DNA from 4 places in the Sedimentibacter sp. MB31-C6 genome. Region 2 is predicted to be linked to each of the others. Evidence: riboswitches for the same ligand, from Rfam matches in the RefSeq annotation. Region 2 holds a riboswitch; each other region holds the start of a gene.
The links. Region 2 has a riboswitch for S-adenosylmethionine ahead of metF (methylenetetrahydrofolate reductase [NAD(P)H]). Riboswitches for the same ligand answer to the same signal wherever they lie in the genome.
Positions count from the first base shown of each region.

Region 1: it holds a riboswitch for S-adenosylmethionine, as region 2 does, so the genes downstream of both, U8307_RS02785 (O-acetylhomoserine aminocarboxypropyltransferase/cysteine synthase family protein) here and metF (methylenetetrahydrofolate reductase [NAD(P)H]) in region 2, are expected to answer to the same signal.
Region 3: it holds a riboswitch for S-adenosylmethionine, as region 2 does, so the genes downstream of both, U8307_RS07905 (YbaK/EbsC family protein) here and metF (methylenetetrahydrofolate reductase [NAD(P)H]) in region 2, are expected to answer to the same signal.
Region 4: it holds a riboswitch for S-adenosylmethionine, as region 2 does, so the genes downstream of both, metK (methionine adenosyltransferase) here and metF (methylenetetrahydrofolate reductase [NAD(P)H]) in region 2, are expected to answer to the same signal.

Region 1 is NZ_CP142396.1:543,325-546,960, forward strand. It holds gene glmM (phosphoglucosamine mutase) at 1-160, opposite strand, end outside; gene metA (homoserine O-acetyltransferase MetA) at 324-1,247, opposite strand; gene U8307_RS02785 (O-acetylhomoserine aminocarboxypropyltransferase/cysteine synthase family protein) at 1,391-2,665, opposite strand; SAM riboswitch class I at 2,759-2,862, opposite strand; gene U8307_RS02790 (hypothetical protein) at 2,926-3,423, opposite strand.
Region 2 is NZ_CP142396.1:2,773,331-2,776,966, forward strand. It holds gene U8307_RS13375 (homocysteine S-methyltransferase family protein) at 1-353, opposite strand, end outside; gene U8307_RS13380 (vitamin B12 dependent-methionine synthase activation domain-containing protein) at 343-1,038, opposite strand; gene metF (methylenetetrahydrofolate reductase [NAD(P)H]) at 1,016-1,918, opposite strand; SAM riboswitch class I at 1,978-2,077, opposite strand; T-box leader at 2,219-2,419, shown strand; gene leuS (leucine--tRNA ligase) at 2,494-3,636, shown strand, end outside.
Region 3 is NZ_CP142396.1:1,655,218-1,658,853, reverse strand. It holds gene U8307_RS07915 (methionine ABC transporter permease) at 1-398, opposite strand, end outside; gene U8307_RS07910 (methionine ABC transporter ATP-binding protein) at 388-1,398, opposite strand; gene U8307_RS07905 (YbaK/EbsC family protein) at 1,499-1,969, opposite strand; SAM riboswitch class I at 2,043-2,144, opposite strand; gene U8307_RS07900 (aldo/keto reductase) at 2,264-3,454, opposite strand; gene pflA (pyruvate formate-lyase-activating protein) at 3,551-3,636, opposite strand, start outside.
Region 4 is NZ_CP142396.1:1,244,090-1,247,725, reverse strand. It holds gene U8307_RS05950 (phosphodiester glycosidase family protein) at 1-1,530, opposite strand, end outside; SAM riboswitch class I at 1,752-1,847, shown strand; gene metK (methionine adenosyltransferase) at 1,963-3,141, shown strand; gene U8307_RS05940 (3-keto-5-aminohexanoate cleavage protein) at 3,218-3,636, shown strand, end outside.

The sequences.
Region 1 (3,636 bases), 780 kb from region 2:
CTCCAGATATTCGTGTATCCATTCCTACCACCATTTTGGGTCTTCTTTTTCCTTTTGTAAGAAAATATCCTCCAATCCGACCTAATTTATATGCTAAATCTGCTGATAAATCCTTGTTCGCAATACCTCTAACTCCATCTGTACCAAATAATTTTCCCATAAATTCCTCCTAAAAAATTCATTCTATACTATTTTATACAATAGTTTAGTAGTTAACAAGTCTTTTTTTTAAATACATAGTCTTTAACTCAATTATAACATATAAAAAGAGTCACTTCGCAACGACGCTAGGGTGACCTATGTCCCCCTTCGGCGTAAACAAATTATCGATGTCCTCCAATTTCGTTTATATCAAATGGTGTTTCTTGGTAAATAATGTTAATCCAATTTTTAAAAAGCAAATTAGCATGGCTCCTCCATTTTACATAAGGAGATTTTGTTGGATCATTTCCAGGGTAATAATTAATAGGTATATTAATTGATTTACCTTGACTAACATCCCTATCATATTCATTTTTCAAAGTTAATGAATCATATTCAGAATGGCCCATAACAAAAATTTTACTGTAGTCATCCGTAGTAGCAATATGAACTCCAGCATCTTTAGATTCTGCTAATATAGCAAGTTCACTAACTGATTTTATATCTTCTTTAGTTACCTCTGTATGCCTAGAATGAGGTACATAAAAAATATCATCAAAACCATTTAAAAGCATGCAAGTTTCATGCTTTTTTTCATGTTCAAATACACCAAATATTTTAGCATTAAGCATCTTTTTTTGTAGTTTATAAAAGTGATAAAGAGCTGCTTGTGCACCCCAACATATATACATTGTTGAAGTTACATTTGTTAAAGAAAAATCCAATATTTCCTTTATTTCTTCCCAATAATCTACTTCTTCATATTCCATTAACTCAACAGGCGCTCCAGTAATTATCATAGCATCATATTTGTTATATTTTATTTCCTTAATATTCTTATAAAAATTATTCATATGGCTCTCAGAAATGTTCCTTGCTTTATGAGTTACGGTATGAACAAATTCAACATTTATTTGTATTGGGGAATTTGATAAAAGTCTTACAAATTGAGTTTCTGTCTCAATTTTCGTTGGCATAAGATTTACAAGAGCAATTTCTAAGGGTCTAATATCCTGACCTTCAGCTCTATTTTTATTCATGACAAAAATATTCTCATTTTTCATTATATCGTAAGCAGGTAGTTCTGTTGGTATTATAACTGGCATATATGCTCCTTTCTATTTGTCGCGGGTGCGGACGTGTCGCGGTATGCATGCAATGCATACCCTACGTTGGGGTCGTAACGTTCTGCGGTATGCATGCAATGCATACATATTGTAGGGGACGCATTGTATGCGTCCCGTGACACTTATTTAAGCGCTTGTTCTAAATCCGCTATAATGTCATCTATATTTTCAATTCCTACATTTAATCTTATTGCTTCAGGCATAACTCCTGCTGCTATTTGTTCTTCTTCAGACAGCTGTCTATGTGTTGTACTACCAGGATGAAGTACACATGTTCTAACATCCCCTAAATGAACTACACTATTTATCCATTTCAACTTTTTAGTAAACTGTCTTCCACCTTCAGCTCCACCTTTGACTCCAAACAAGATTATTCCACTTCCACCCTTTGGAAGATATTTATTTCCTAATTCAAAATAAGAACTACTTTTTAACTTTGGATAATTAACCCATAGAACATTTTCATGATTTTCTAAAAACTCAGCTATCTTTAATGCATTTTCACTATGTCTATCCATTCTGATATGAAGAGTTTCAAGTCCTCTCAAATATATAAAAGCATTAAACGCACTCATAGTAGAACCAAAATCTCTTAATATATGGGTTCTAGCCTTAGTTATATAAGCAGTTTCCTTAAATTTCTCAAAATAACTTAGTCCATGATAGCTTTGATCAGGTTCAACCATATTTGGAAACTTTCCATTATTCCAATCGAAATTTCCTCCATCAACTACTACTCCACCAACTGCTGTAGCTTGACCATCAATATATTTTGTAGTCGAATGTACAACTATATTAGCACCATATTCAAACGGCCTACATAAATATGGTGTAGCTATTGTATTATCAACTATTAAAGGAACACCTACTTTTATAGCTATTTTAGAAAATTTAGAAAAATCTAATATGTTCAACCCTGGATTTCCTATTGTTTCTGCAAAAATTGCCTTTGTATTCTCCTTACATGCAGCTATTATTTCATCCTCTGTATTATCTGGATTTATAAAAGTTGTTTCAATACCTAAATTCTTCAAACTTGAAGCTAGTAATGTAAAAGTTCCTCCATATATTGTAGAAGCAGCAACTATATGATCACCGGAGTTACAAATAGTTAATATAGCCATCGTTGTAGCAGCCTGCCCAGAAGAAACAGCTACAGCTCCAACACCCCCTTCCAATTGAGCTATTTTATTCTCAAAAGCAGCTACAGTTGGGTTGCTAATTCTTGAATACATATGTCCAGTTTCAGTTAAATCAAATAAACCAGCAACATAATCTGGATCTTTATAATTATAAGTAGTACTTTGGATTAATGGATATACTCTAGATTCCCCTTCTTCAAATTCTTCTAAAGATTGCACTAATTTAGATTCAATGTTTTTAAAATTACTTTTCATATTTCCTCCCTGAATAAATTATATTTAAAGGAATATCGCTTCTTGCACAGCAAAATAAAAAATCCCCTTGAAGAGAGGATTAATATAATCATCTCCTCATCTCTCAAAGTTATACTTTGTCGGAATTAGCACCTTTCAGTAAACTGTAGGTTGCCGAGACTTCAAAGGGCCGCTCCCTCCATCTCTCTTGATAAGAAGTAAATATTCATTTATTAGAAAGTACTTTATACTAATTTTTTACTTATGTCAATACCTTTTAATTAATTTCTGCAAAATTTATCAATTAAATCATTTAACAATAATTGATATTTATTTAAATTATCATTATCCTTAATATTCCCTGCCTTTTTAATATCTTCTTTTATAGCATATAACAATATTTGAAAGTTTTCTTTTAAATAGTCCTTATGATACTTATCATAAAGAAAATCTGAATTCTCATTATGTCCATGCCATAAGTCAAAATATTTAATTATAAAATCATTTAAATCACTATTAACTTTTATATTATTATAAATACTGGACAAAATGTAATTATCACAATCTATTTTATCTTTACCATCAATATTATATCCATTGAAATACATATGGAATGAATTATTTTGCAACTCCAATTGTATATTTCCTTCGATACATCCAATTATAGTAATTAATAGATGCTTATTATAAATTTCATCTTGTGTTGTGTTTTCATGAATATAATTCAATAATAACTCAAAATTAGATATACTAAGATAATTATCAACGATGAATTCCAATTTAATACCCCCCGTATTAATATTCAATTCTTCTATATAAAAAAACTTATATTGTATTATTAAATAATAAAACATACTTTGCATTTTGTCAATAATTATCAAATATATTTACTTTTTGCAATTTTTTGTTGTTTTTTATCAAAGTCTACATTATAATTAGATTAACACTCAAAAAGTTATGAGGTGACTTTTTGTAATCAATTTGCAAAAGGA
Region 2 (3,636 bases):
AAGCTAAGTGTACCTAAAGGGGACAGAAGAGTTCCTGTGGGGCCTATATCTAATGCTACATACTTATTTTCAAGTCCATCTATTGATTTTTTTGCTACTTCAATGCCAGCAATTATTATTTCTTCAACTGTATATGATGAATTATTCAATTTCAGCTTATTGGCACCGAATGTATTTGCAGATATAATATTTGCACCAGCATTTAAATACTCTTTGTGAATATTATATATAACTTCAGGTTTTAATATGTTTAATTCTTCTGGTAGTTCGCCTATATTCAAACCTGATTTTTGAAGCATGGTACCCATTGCTCCATCAAAGTATAGAAATTTTTCCTTTAATTTATTTATCATAAGAATTCTCTCCTTTCTTAGTAAAACTACAATTGTTATAAAGATTACAATTTAAGCAAGATTTATTATTCGTTTCATTTCCTTTGTTAAAACCAATAAAAGCCGTCACCGATTTTCTTGGAACTAATATTGATGAATCTAAAGATGATAGACCTATATATTTCTGTGCATTTAAGGCATTTAATATTTCTTTTTGATGAGAAATAGGCACATCTCCATAACCTGGACTGTATCTAAAGGTAGTATTATAGTCTTCTTGCGCTGCAATCTCCATTATTTCAGATTCTACATAGTCACAAAGGGCCTCAATGTAAGCTGATGCGCATGCATCAAATATAACAGCCTTGGTTAAATTAGTCGAGTTGAAATATTTAATTCTTTTTTCAACTTCAAATCCAATAGTTGCGGCAATGACAGCTGATTTTTTACAGTCTTTAAATAGTTTAGCTAGGTCATTTGACGTTATTTTTATAAAATTTTCAAAGTTAATAATATTATTTTCATTTTTAACTTCAAAGATTCTATACACATATTTAAACTCGCATATATTTTGTAATTCGATTATAGATTCATTAAGTAATTTATAAGTTTCTACATCAACGTTATTGTTTCTATATCCTAAGTATCTTAAAGCTTCATTTATGTTTATTTTGATAAGGTTACTATTGATATGATTTACTTTCATTTGTTAGTACACTCCTAATAGCAGAAATACTGCCTAAAATCTTTTTAGCGGTGGAAGGTTTATTCATTGTATAAATATGGATGCCATCAACACCCCAGGATAATAGGTCTATTATCTGACCTATTGCATAGGACATTCCTGCTTCTTTTAAAGCTTCAGGATTGTTTGCATATTTATCTAATATCCTTCTGAATTTTTCAGGAATTGTATTACCTGTAAGATTTACTATAGTGTTAATTTGATTTTTATTAAGTAAGGGCATAATTCCGGTAATTATAGGTAAATCAATGCCCTTCTTATGTGCTTTATCATAAAAATTATAAAATGCTTCATTATCAAAAAACATTTGAGTTACCAAGAAATCAGCACCTGCATCCATTTTTCTTTTTAGAAATTTAATATCAGCATCTAAATCTTTTGCATCTGGATGCTTTTCAGGATAGCATGCAGCTCCAACACACAAATTTGAATTTCTTTTGAAATATTTTATCAGTTCCACTGAATTTTTAAATCCATTGGTTGGAAAATTATCTGATACAGAGTCTTTTGGATAATCTCCCCTTAAAGCCAAAACATTTTGTACATTATTTTCATTTAGGGAAGTTAATATATTATATATTTCATTTTTTGCTGAAGAAATGCAAGTAACATGAGCAATAGATGTTAAATTGTACTTGTTTTGTATATATGAAGAAATTTCAACTGTTTTGTCTTTTGTACTTCCACCTGCTCCATAGGTAACACTCATAAAATCAGGTTCTAACTTATATAGTTCGTCGATTGAATCATATATTGTATTAACCGGATAATTTGCTTTTGGTGGAAATATTTCAAAGGATATCAAAGGTTTTTTTTCAGTAAAGTTATCTACTATTTTCATTTAATCCTCCTAAAATAAAAAATCTCTCCCGACATTGGGAAAGATATTATCCATATGCATTCTCATCTGCCGGTTAAAAACCGCTGGAATTAGCACCGTATACATAGATTGGTTGCCGGACTTCATAGGGCCAGATCCCTCCGTCGCTCTTGATGAATTTATTTAATTTTCAATTAGTATATAACTAATAATATCTATATGTCAAGTAAATATTTTATTTGATATTGTAAAAGGAGGAAAGTTTTACAATTAGCTCTTGCAATTAATTTTTTGTTTTGATATAATTAAACACAAAGTTAATATAATACTGTGATTGGAAGCAGTAGGTTTGTTCACAATTTAAGAGAGCCGTCGGACGGTGTGAGACGGTATTGTAAAAGCTGAACTCGTCCATGAGTATTTGAAGCGAAATAAAGTAGTTTCAAACGGTTATACCGTTATAATATTTAAGTGAGGCTTAATGTCTAATTTGGGTGGTACCGCGGAATCTTCGTCCCAGCAGGGATGAAGATTTTTTGTATTCACTAACACAATTAAATAATAATTAAGAAAATAGATTAATATGGAGGCTAAACATGAAAACATATAATCCGCAAGTTATTGAAAAAAAGTGGCAGGAAATATGGGATAAAAATGAAACTTTTAAAGCGAAAGACAATAAAGAGCAAAAGAAATTTTACGGTCTTGTGGAATTTCCATATCCATCGGGAGTAGGATTGCATGTAGGACACATACGTGCATATACTTCTCTTGAAGTAATATCAAGAAAAAGAAGATTAGAAGGATACAATGTATTGTTTCCTATTGGATGGGATGCCTTTGGGTTACCTACAGAAAATTATGCAATTCAAACTGGAATACATCCTAGAGAAGTAACAGACAGAAATATTAAGGTGTTTACTCAACAATTAAAGACAGCAGGATATTCCTTTGACTGGTCAAGAACTGTAGATACTACAAATCCAGATTATTTCAAATGGACTCAATGGATTTTTGTTCAATTGTTTAAGCATGGATTGGCTTATAAAGATAAAACTTATGTAAATTTCTGCAATAGCTGTAAAGTTGTACTTGCAAATGAAGAATCACAAAATGGAGTTTGTGATAGATGTGGTAGTGATGTTATACAACTAGAGAAAGATGTTTGGTTTTTGAAAATAAGAGAATATGCTGATAAACTTTTGGATGGGTTAAACGAAGTTGACTTTTTGCCAAGAATTAAACTTGAGCAAGAAAATTGGATTGGTAGATCATATGGAGCAGAAGTTGATTTTAAAATTAAGGATATAGATGAATCATTGAGAGTATTTACAACAAGACCTGATACGTTATATGGAGTTACATTTATGGTTATAGCTCCAGAACATCCATTATTAAATAAATATGCTTCAAAAATCACAAATATGGATGAAATACATGAATATCAGGAAGAATCTAAAAAGAAAACTGAATTTGAAAGAGTTCAACTTGCTAAAGATAAAACAGGTGTTGAAATAAAAGGTTTGACAGCAATCAATCCTGTTTCTGGAGAAAAAATTCCAGTGTGGGTTGCTGATTATGTTATGATGGGTTATGGAACAGGAGCTATAATGGCTGTTCCAGGACATGATACAAGAGACTGGGAATTTGCTAAGAAATTTAATATACCTATAGTTGAAGTTATAGCAGGTGGAAATATAGAAGAAGAGGCATTTACTGATGTTGAAGATGGAGTTATG
Region 3 (3,636 bases), 1.1 Mb from region 2:
TCTGAAATTGAAGCACCCATACTTTGTGCTGCTTCAACAACTCCATGATCAACCTCTTGCAATGAGGATTCTATTAATCTTGCTATAAAAGGTATTGCAGCAATTACAAGAGGTACTATTGTTGCAGTAGCACCATAGCTTTTGCCAGCTATTAATTTTGTAATTGGTATTACCAAAAGTATTAATATAATAAAAGGTATTGAACGACCAATGTTAACTATAAAATCTAATACTCTATTAATTGAAACCAAAGGATACAACCCGTCCTTCTTTGTTACAACTAAAGCAATCCCTAAAGGAAAAGCAAACAAATATGCAAAAATAGTAGAGAAGGATGTCATATATAATGTGTCAATGGTGCCAGTTATTATTTCATTTATTATTCCATCAGTTAACATAATCTATCAACTCCTCAACTATAACTTTTTTATCTTTTAAAAAATTTATAATTTTATCTGCTAGAAAGTCATCTTCAGGTAACTGCAACACCATTTGTCCAAAGGCTTTACCTTTAATATCCTTAGTATCGGCAAATAAAATATTTACTTGAGCTCTACATTCTAGTACCATATTAGCTATAACTGGTTCAAATGAAGATTTACCATCAAATACTATACGTATACATCTCTTTCCTTTCATTTCCACAACTGCAGAATTACTATGGTATACTAGTTTTTTAGCGGCATCTGTCTTTGGGTTTGAAAAAACACTTTCTACTAATCCCTCTTCTGCTAAATAACCATTATCAATAATTGCCACATAATCACATATTTCTTCAACTACTGACATTTCATGAGTAATTATAATTATTGTAATTCCTAATTTTTTATTTATATCCTTCAATAAGGAAAGAATTGAACGGGTAGTAGTAGGGTCTAATGCACTTGTTGCTTCATCACAAAGTAAGATTTTTGGATTAGTAGCAAGGGCTCTAGCGATTGCCACTCTTTGCTTTTGTCCACCACTAAGCTGCGATGGATATGCCTTTCTTTTATCTAAAAGTCCAACTATTTCTAATAATTCTTTTGCTCTTTTTCTTCCTTCTTTTTTATTTACACCACTTATTTCTAGAGGAAAACAAATATTATCCTCTACAGTTCTTTGCATCAACAAATTAAATTGTTGAAAAATCATTCCTATTTCTTGTCTTACATTTCTTAATTTCTTATCATTTAATACTGATAAATCCTCATTTTCTATTATTACAGTACCTTTTGTAGGCTTTTCCAAAAAATTTATACATCTTACCAAAGTACTTTTTCCTGCACCACTCATACCTATTATCCCATAAATATCACCTTTGTTAATATTAATGTTGATTCCTGAAAGAGCAGTTACAGTATTACCTTGGCTTATGTATTCTTTTCCTAAATCTTTTATTTGTATTAATGGAGTAATAATCCCCACCTCCTTAATTTGTATATGTTGAAGCTGATTCCCTTCCTCTTTGTCTTGGTGGGTAAATAAATTTTACCTTGTTTCCAAACAATATCATATATCATCCCCAATTTTTACATACATCAACCCATTTTTTGCTTTTTGATAATTTTTCTAATTCCTCTAAAGTAAGCTCTATTGCTGAATTGCTACTTCCACAAGCAGGAAACATAGTTTTAAATCTTTTCATTGACTCATCAAGATAGACATTGATATTCCCTGGAAGAGCAAAGGGACATACACCTCCTACAGCATGACCTGTAAACTTAACTGTATCATCTGAAGAAAGCATCCTAGCTTTAAATCCAAACTCTTCCTTAAACTTTTTATTGTCAACTTTGGCATCTCCTGCTACTACAATAATCATAGCTCCATCTTTATTTTGAAATGATAAAGATTTTGCAATTCTTGCTCCTTCTGTTCCTAATGCTTGTGCAGCTAATTCTACTGTTGCTGTAGATTCGTCCATTTCCAAAATGTCATTGTCCTTATTAAATTGTTTTAAATATTCTCTTACCAAATCTATAGACATTCGTCAACCTCCTAAAAATAATATTTAAAATAATAAAACCCTCTCAGAAGAGAGGGTAAATTACTAAACCATCTCCTCATCTTCCAAAGTATAATCTTTGTCGGAATTAGCACCTTGCAAAATGCAGGTTGCCGAGACTTCAACGGGCCGATCCCTCCGTCTCTCTAGATAAGAAGTTAATATTCAATTGTTAGTGATTACTTTATAACATATATATAATTTTGTCAACATTTATTTTTGAAATTCTAAAAAAGTGAGTTATTTAACTAATTTATGGTAATATAACTTAAAACATTATCTTATTTTTAAAATTTTTCTTATGATATTAAGTAGTGATTTAAATAATATACCTTCCATTTCATTGTTAACTTTTTTTAATTCCTTTCTGATAGCTATATTTTGAGGACAATGATTTTCGCATTTTCCACACTCTTTGCATAGTGATGCAAAGGAAGGCTTAGCAGAAAATGCACCTAAAGTTTGAGCATACTTCCAACGATATAATTTATCATTTAATAAATACTTATCATTATAGCTAGAGAAACATCCAGGTATATTTACACCATGAGGACAAGGCATGCAATACCCACAACCTGTACAATGTATTTTTATCTTGTCCATCATAATAGATTTTACTTTTTCAAAAACTACAAGTTCTTCTTTTGTAAATGAATTAGCTTTTGCATCTCCTGCTGTTTTAATATTTTCTGTTACTTGTATTTCACTGCTCATACCTGACAATACAACATTTACTTCAGTGTGATTCCATATCCATCTCAATGCCCATTCAGCAGGTGTTCTTTCTGAATCGTAACTATTAAATGTATCTATAACTTCTTTAGGTAAATTATTTACCAATTTTCCACCACGTAATGGCTCCATAACAATAATAGGAATACCTAATGTCCCTGCCAATTGTAATCCAGCTTTTGTAACTTGATTATTTTCATCTAGGTAATTATATTGAATTTGACAAAAATCCCATGGATACGCTTTTAATATCAATTCAAAATCCAGCTTACTACCATGAAATGAAAATCCTATATTGTTAATTATTTTATTAAGTTTTAATTCTTCTAACCAATCCATTACACCTAAAGATACCATTTTGTCAAACATTGCTTTATCTGTAAGCATATGAAGCAGATAATAATCAATATAGTTTGTCTGCAATTTTGCTAGTTGTGTTGACATCACTTTTTTTGCATTATCCAAACTTTTTACCATATATGGAGGCAATTTTGTTGCTACTTTAACTCTCTCACGATAACCTCCTAATAATGCTTTTCCTAACAATGATTCACTTTGTCCTGCATGATAAAAGTAAGCTGTATCAAAATAATTAACACCTTTTTCTATGGCATCGTGTATCATAGATATTGATCTAGCCTCATCTATAACGCCACCTTTAGTTGGTAATCTCATACACCCAAAACCTAAAATAGAAAGTTTATCCCCATTCTTTATATTAACTTTTGTTATCATATAATTCAGTCTCCAAAATATTTTATATATAAGATTATACTACATTGTTAAAAAACTGAATACCCTAATACATAAACTATATTATTTACTTAATATTTATCTAACTAATTTTTCAATTATCAAAAATGTTTTTAATTCATCTAGTTTTTCTTTAGATAAGGGTAACACATCTTTTAATTTAT
Region 4 (3,636 bases), 1.5 Mb from region 2:
TGGAATATAAGCTGAATTACCATTTTTGTCAATACCAAGAATGTTATTTAAATTATGTGTTTCTCCATAATTTAAGACTAGGTTGTCTGAATTAAATTTTAAAGCAACGGGTGTATCTATTACGTCTATTTCTATTTCACCTTTAGTATCTCCTATAGAAGCTGTTATTAAAGCTTTACCTGGGTTTTTCGGAAGAAATTTATTGTTCTCAATTACACCTGCAGTTGAAGGAGTAACAGAATAACTAACATTGCTTTTATCAATGTCCAATGGTGTATAGTATTCATTCAAAAATTCCAAATCTAATTCAAGCTCTGTATTGTTAAAAACTTTATTATTTGAAGTAGTTATATTAATTTTGTCAACATTGTTACTATCTGGTGCGGTATTGAAAACTCCAACACCTGAAGCGATTTTTCTTTCATATCCATCTGATGGCATATTTACAATAGTGATGTTAGAATTTTTAAGGAAATCAATACCCATAGTTGTAGATCCTCCTCCGTCCATGTTGACAACATTGTAAGCACCTAAATCAACCATAATTTGAGCTAGTTCTGTTTGTTTTATACTTGTATATTCCTTATTTCTTCCATCAACAGTTACTAAAATCATTTCTGTATTGTCTTTATTAAAACCTATTGCAGTACGAGGATGAGCACCGAGTACTTCATCACTAATATCATTTATTTCACCATTTTTAACTAGATGATTTAACCCACCAAAAGACCAGTCTATGTTTTCAGTGTTAAAATCTAATTCAATATTCAATGAAACTGGCTGCCCAGATTTAAAGGAATTTGTCATTTTTTCTATTGTGTCAGGATTACAACTTGCAACGATGTAACCTTCTTCTGGAATTATAGTTGAAGGTTGATTTCTCCTTACTTCTGACACTGTATTGTTTACTACAACTACTTCTAATATATCTTTATCTCCGCTATAACCAGGAGACATTTTATTCCAATCAGAAGTTAGTATAGTTGGGCCCCAATCAATATTAGAAGTTTTATTCATAACAACAATATCATATTGAATATCATCTGAGCCATAAAGTGTAATATTAGGATTCCAAAGTGATATATCCACTGTACCATCCAATAATCTTGTTACTGATGGGTATCCATAACTGTAAGGTAGAGGAGATGTGATAATTTCCCCGTCCTTAATTATTGGTCCATATGTATAAGTTGGATTTCCCATGTAAAAAAAGTCTCCATTAACACCTGCTACAGCTCCAGATGATTTTAACATAGAACTTAATGTTCCCCTGTTAGATACACCTTCTTTATTTGTTACAGGTTCTACTTTTGTATACGGGTCTGTTAGGTTTGTGCGAACAACATTTATGTTCATCCACCCTTGAGAAGTGTATTTTTCAATTCTTTCATATGTAATACCCGTAGAGAGTCTAGTTTCCTCAGATAAATCATAAACAGTGTATAAGTCGCTGCCGAATACTGATGATGTTAATAATAGAATCATAGTAGCAGAAATAGCTGCAATTTTTTTTATAAACAAATTAATCATTCCCTTCTGTATTTATGTATTTAAATTTATGCTTGTCCATTATACCACATATAAAGTATAAATTAACATGTATTTATTTAATTAATATAGTAAATTATAGAAATGTAAGGATTGTAATATACGCTTTTATTTAGACGTTTTAAAAGGATTTAAGTTCCAAAAATATTTAAAGTTCAGCTATTGACATAAAAAAATCTATATGATATTATGAATTGTAACAATCCTTATCAAGAGTGGTGGAGGGACGAGGCCCAATGAAACCCGGCAGCCTGATTTATTCAAGGTGCCAAATCCCGCGGATTTCCGAAAGATGAGGCTATATATGTAGATAGAACCTCTTCTATGGAAGAGGTTTTTATTTTTTAAACTATATAAATTAGTCATTATGCTTTCACAATGAAAAGAAAAGTAAAGTATAGAAAGGATCATAAAATGAAAAAATGGTTATTTACATCAGAGTCTGTAACAGAAGGACATCCTGATAAAATTTGTGATCAAATATCTGATGGAATATTAGATGCTATTTATGAACAAGATCCATTTGGTAGAGTTGCATGTGAAACTGTAACAACAACTGGTCTTGTATTAGTAGCAGGAGAAATTAGCACTAATTGCTATATAGATATTCCTAAAATAGTTAGGAATACTATAAAGGATATTGGTTATACAGATGCGGAGTATGGCTTTGATTACAAAACTTGTTCTGTATTAACTGCAATTGATGAACAATCATCAGATATTGCTATGGGAGTAAACGAAGCGGCAGAGTATAGAGAAACTCATTTAGACAAAAACGATGCAACAGGAGCTGGAGATCAAGGTATGATGTTTGGGTTTGCATGTAATGAAACACCTGAATTTATGCCTATGCCTATCAGTTTGGCACATAAATTATCTCTAAAACTTTCAAAAGTAAGAAAAAATGGTATTTTGGGTTATTTAAGACCTGATGGAAAGACACAGGTTACCATTGAGTATCATGATAATAAACCTGTTAGAGTAGATGCCATTGTAATTTCAACTCAACATGACCCTGAAATTGAAATAAGCACTATTGAAAAAGACTTAAAGGAGCATGTAATAAAAACAACAGTACCAGCTGAATTAATCGATGAGAATACAAAATATTTTATCAATCCTACAGGTAGATTTGTTATTGGAGGCCCTCAAGGGGATTCAGGATTGACTGGAAGAAAAATTATTGTTGATACTTATGGAGGATATTCAAGACATGGTGGTGGAGCATTCTCAGGCAAGGATCCAACAAAGGTAGACCGTTCAGCTGCATATGCATCAAGATACATTGCAAAAAACATTGTTGCAGCAGGCCTAGCAGATAAATGTGAAGTTGAGCTTGCCTATGCTATTGGAGTTGCAAAACCAGTTTCAATAATGGTCGATACTTTTGGAACAAATAAAATTGATGAAGAAAAAATAGAGAAAGCCATTAAAGATAACTTCGATTTAAGGCCAGCTGCAATAATAGAAAAGTTAAACTTAAGAAGACCAATATACAAACAATTAGCTGCTTATGGCCACTTTGGAAGAGATGATTTAGATTTGCCTTGGGAAAAGCTAGACAAGGTTGATATATTAAAAAAATATTTATAATTAATGACATAGTTATTTTTCCAATAATGTCATTGCTATGAATAAACATTGCGGTTCAATTTTAGGAGGTGAGATTTTGTCTAAATTAATAATAACTGTAGCGACAACAGGCTCGATATATACTAAGGCTGATACACCTCATATACCAATAACGGCTGAGGAAATAGCAAATGATGTAAAAGAGTGTTATAATGCTGGTGCTTCAGTTGTTCATATTCATGCAAGAGATAAAGATGGAAGAAAAACACATGATTTTATGAGATATGTAGAAATAGTCGAAAAAATTAAGGAAGTATGTCCTAAAATAATTATACAATTATCAACAGGTGGAAGAGCTGGATTAGATTATGAGAGTAGGACTCAAGGTTTAAAATTAAATCCTGAAAGTGCTGCTTTAACAACAGGGTCAGTAAATTTTGAGGAAATGGTTTATCAAAATTCTCCTAAATTCATAGAAAAAATATCAAAAGAAATGATGAAAAGAAATATTAAACC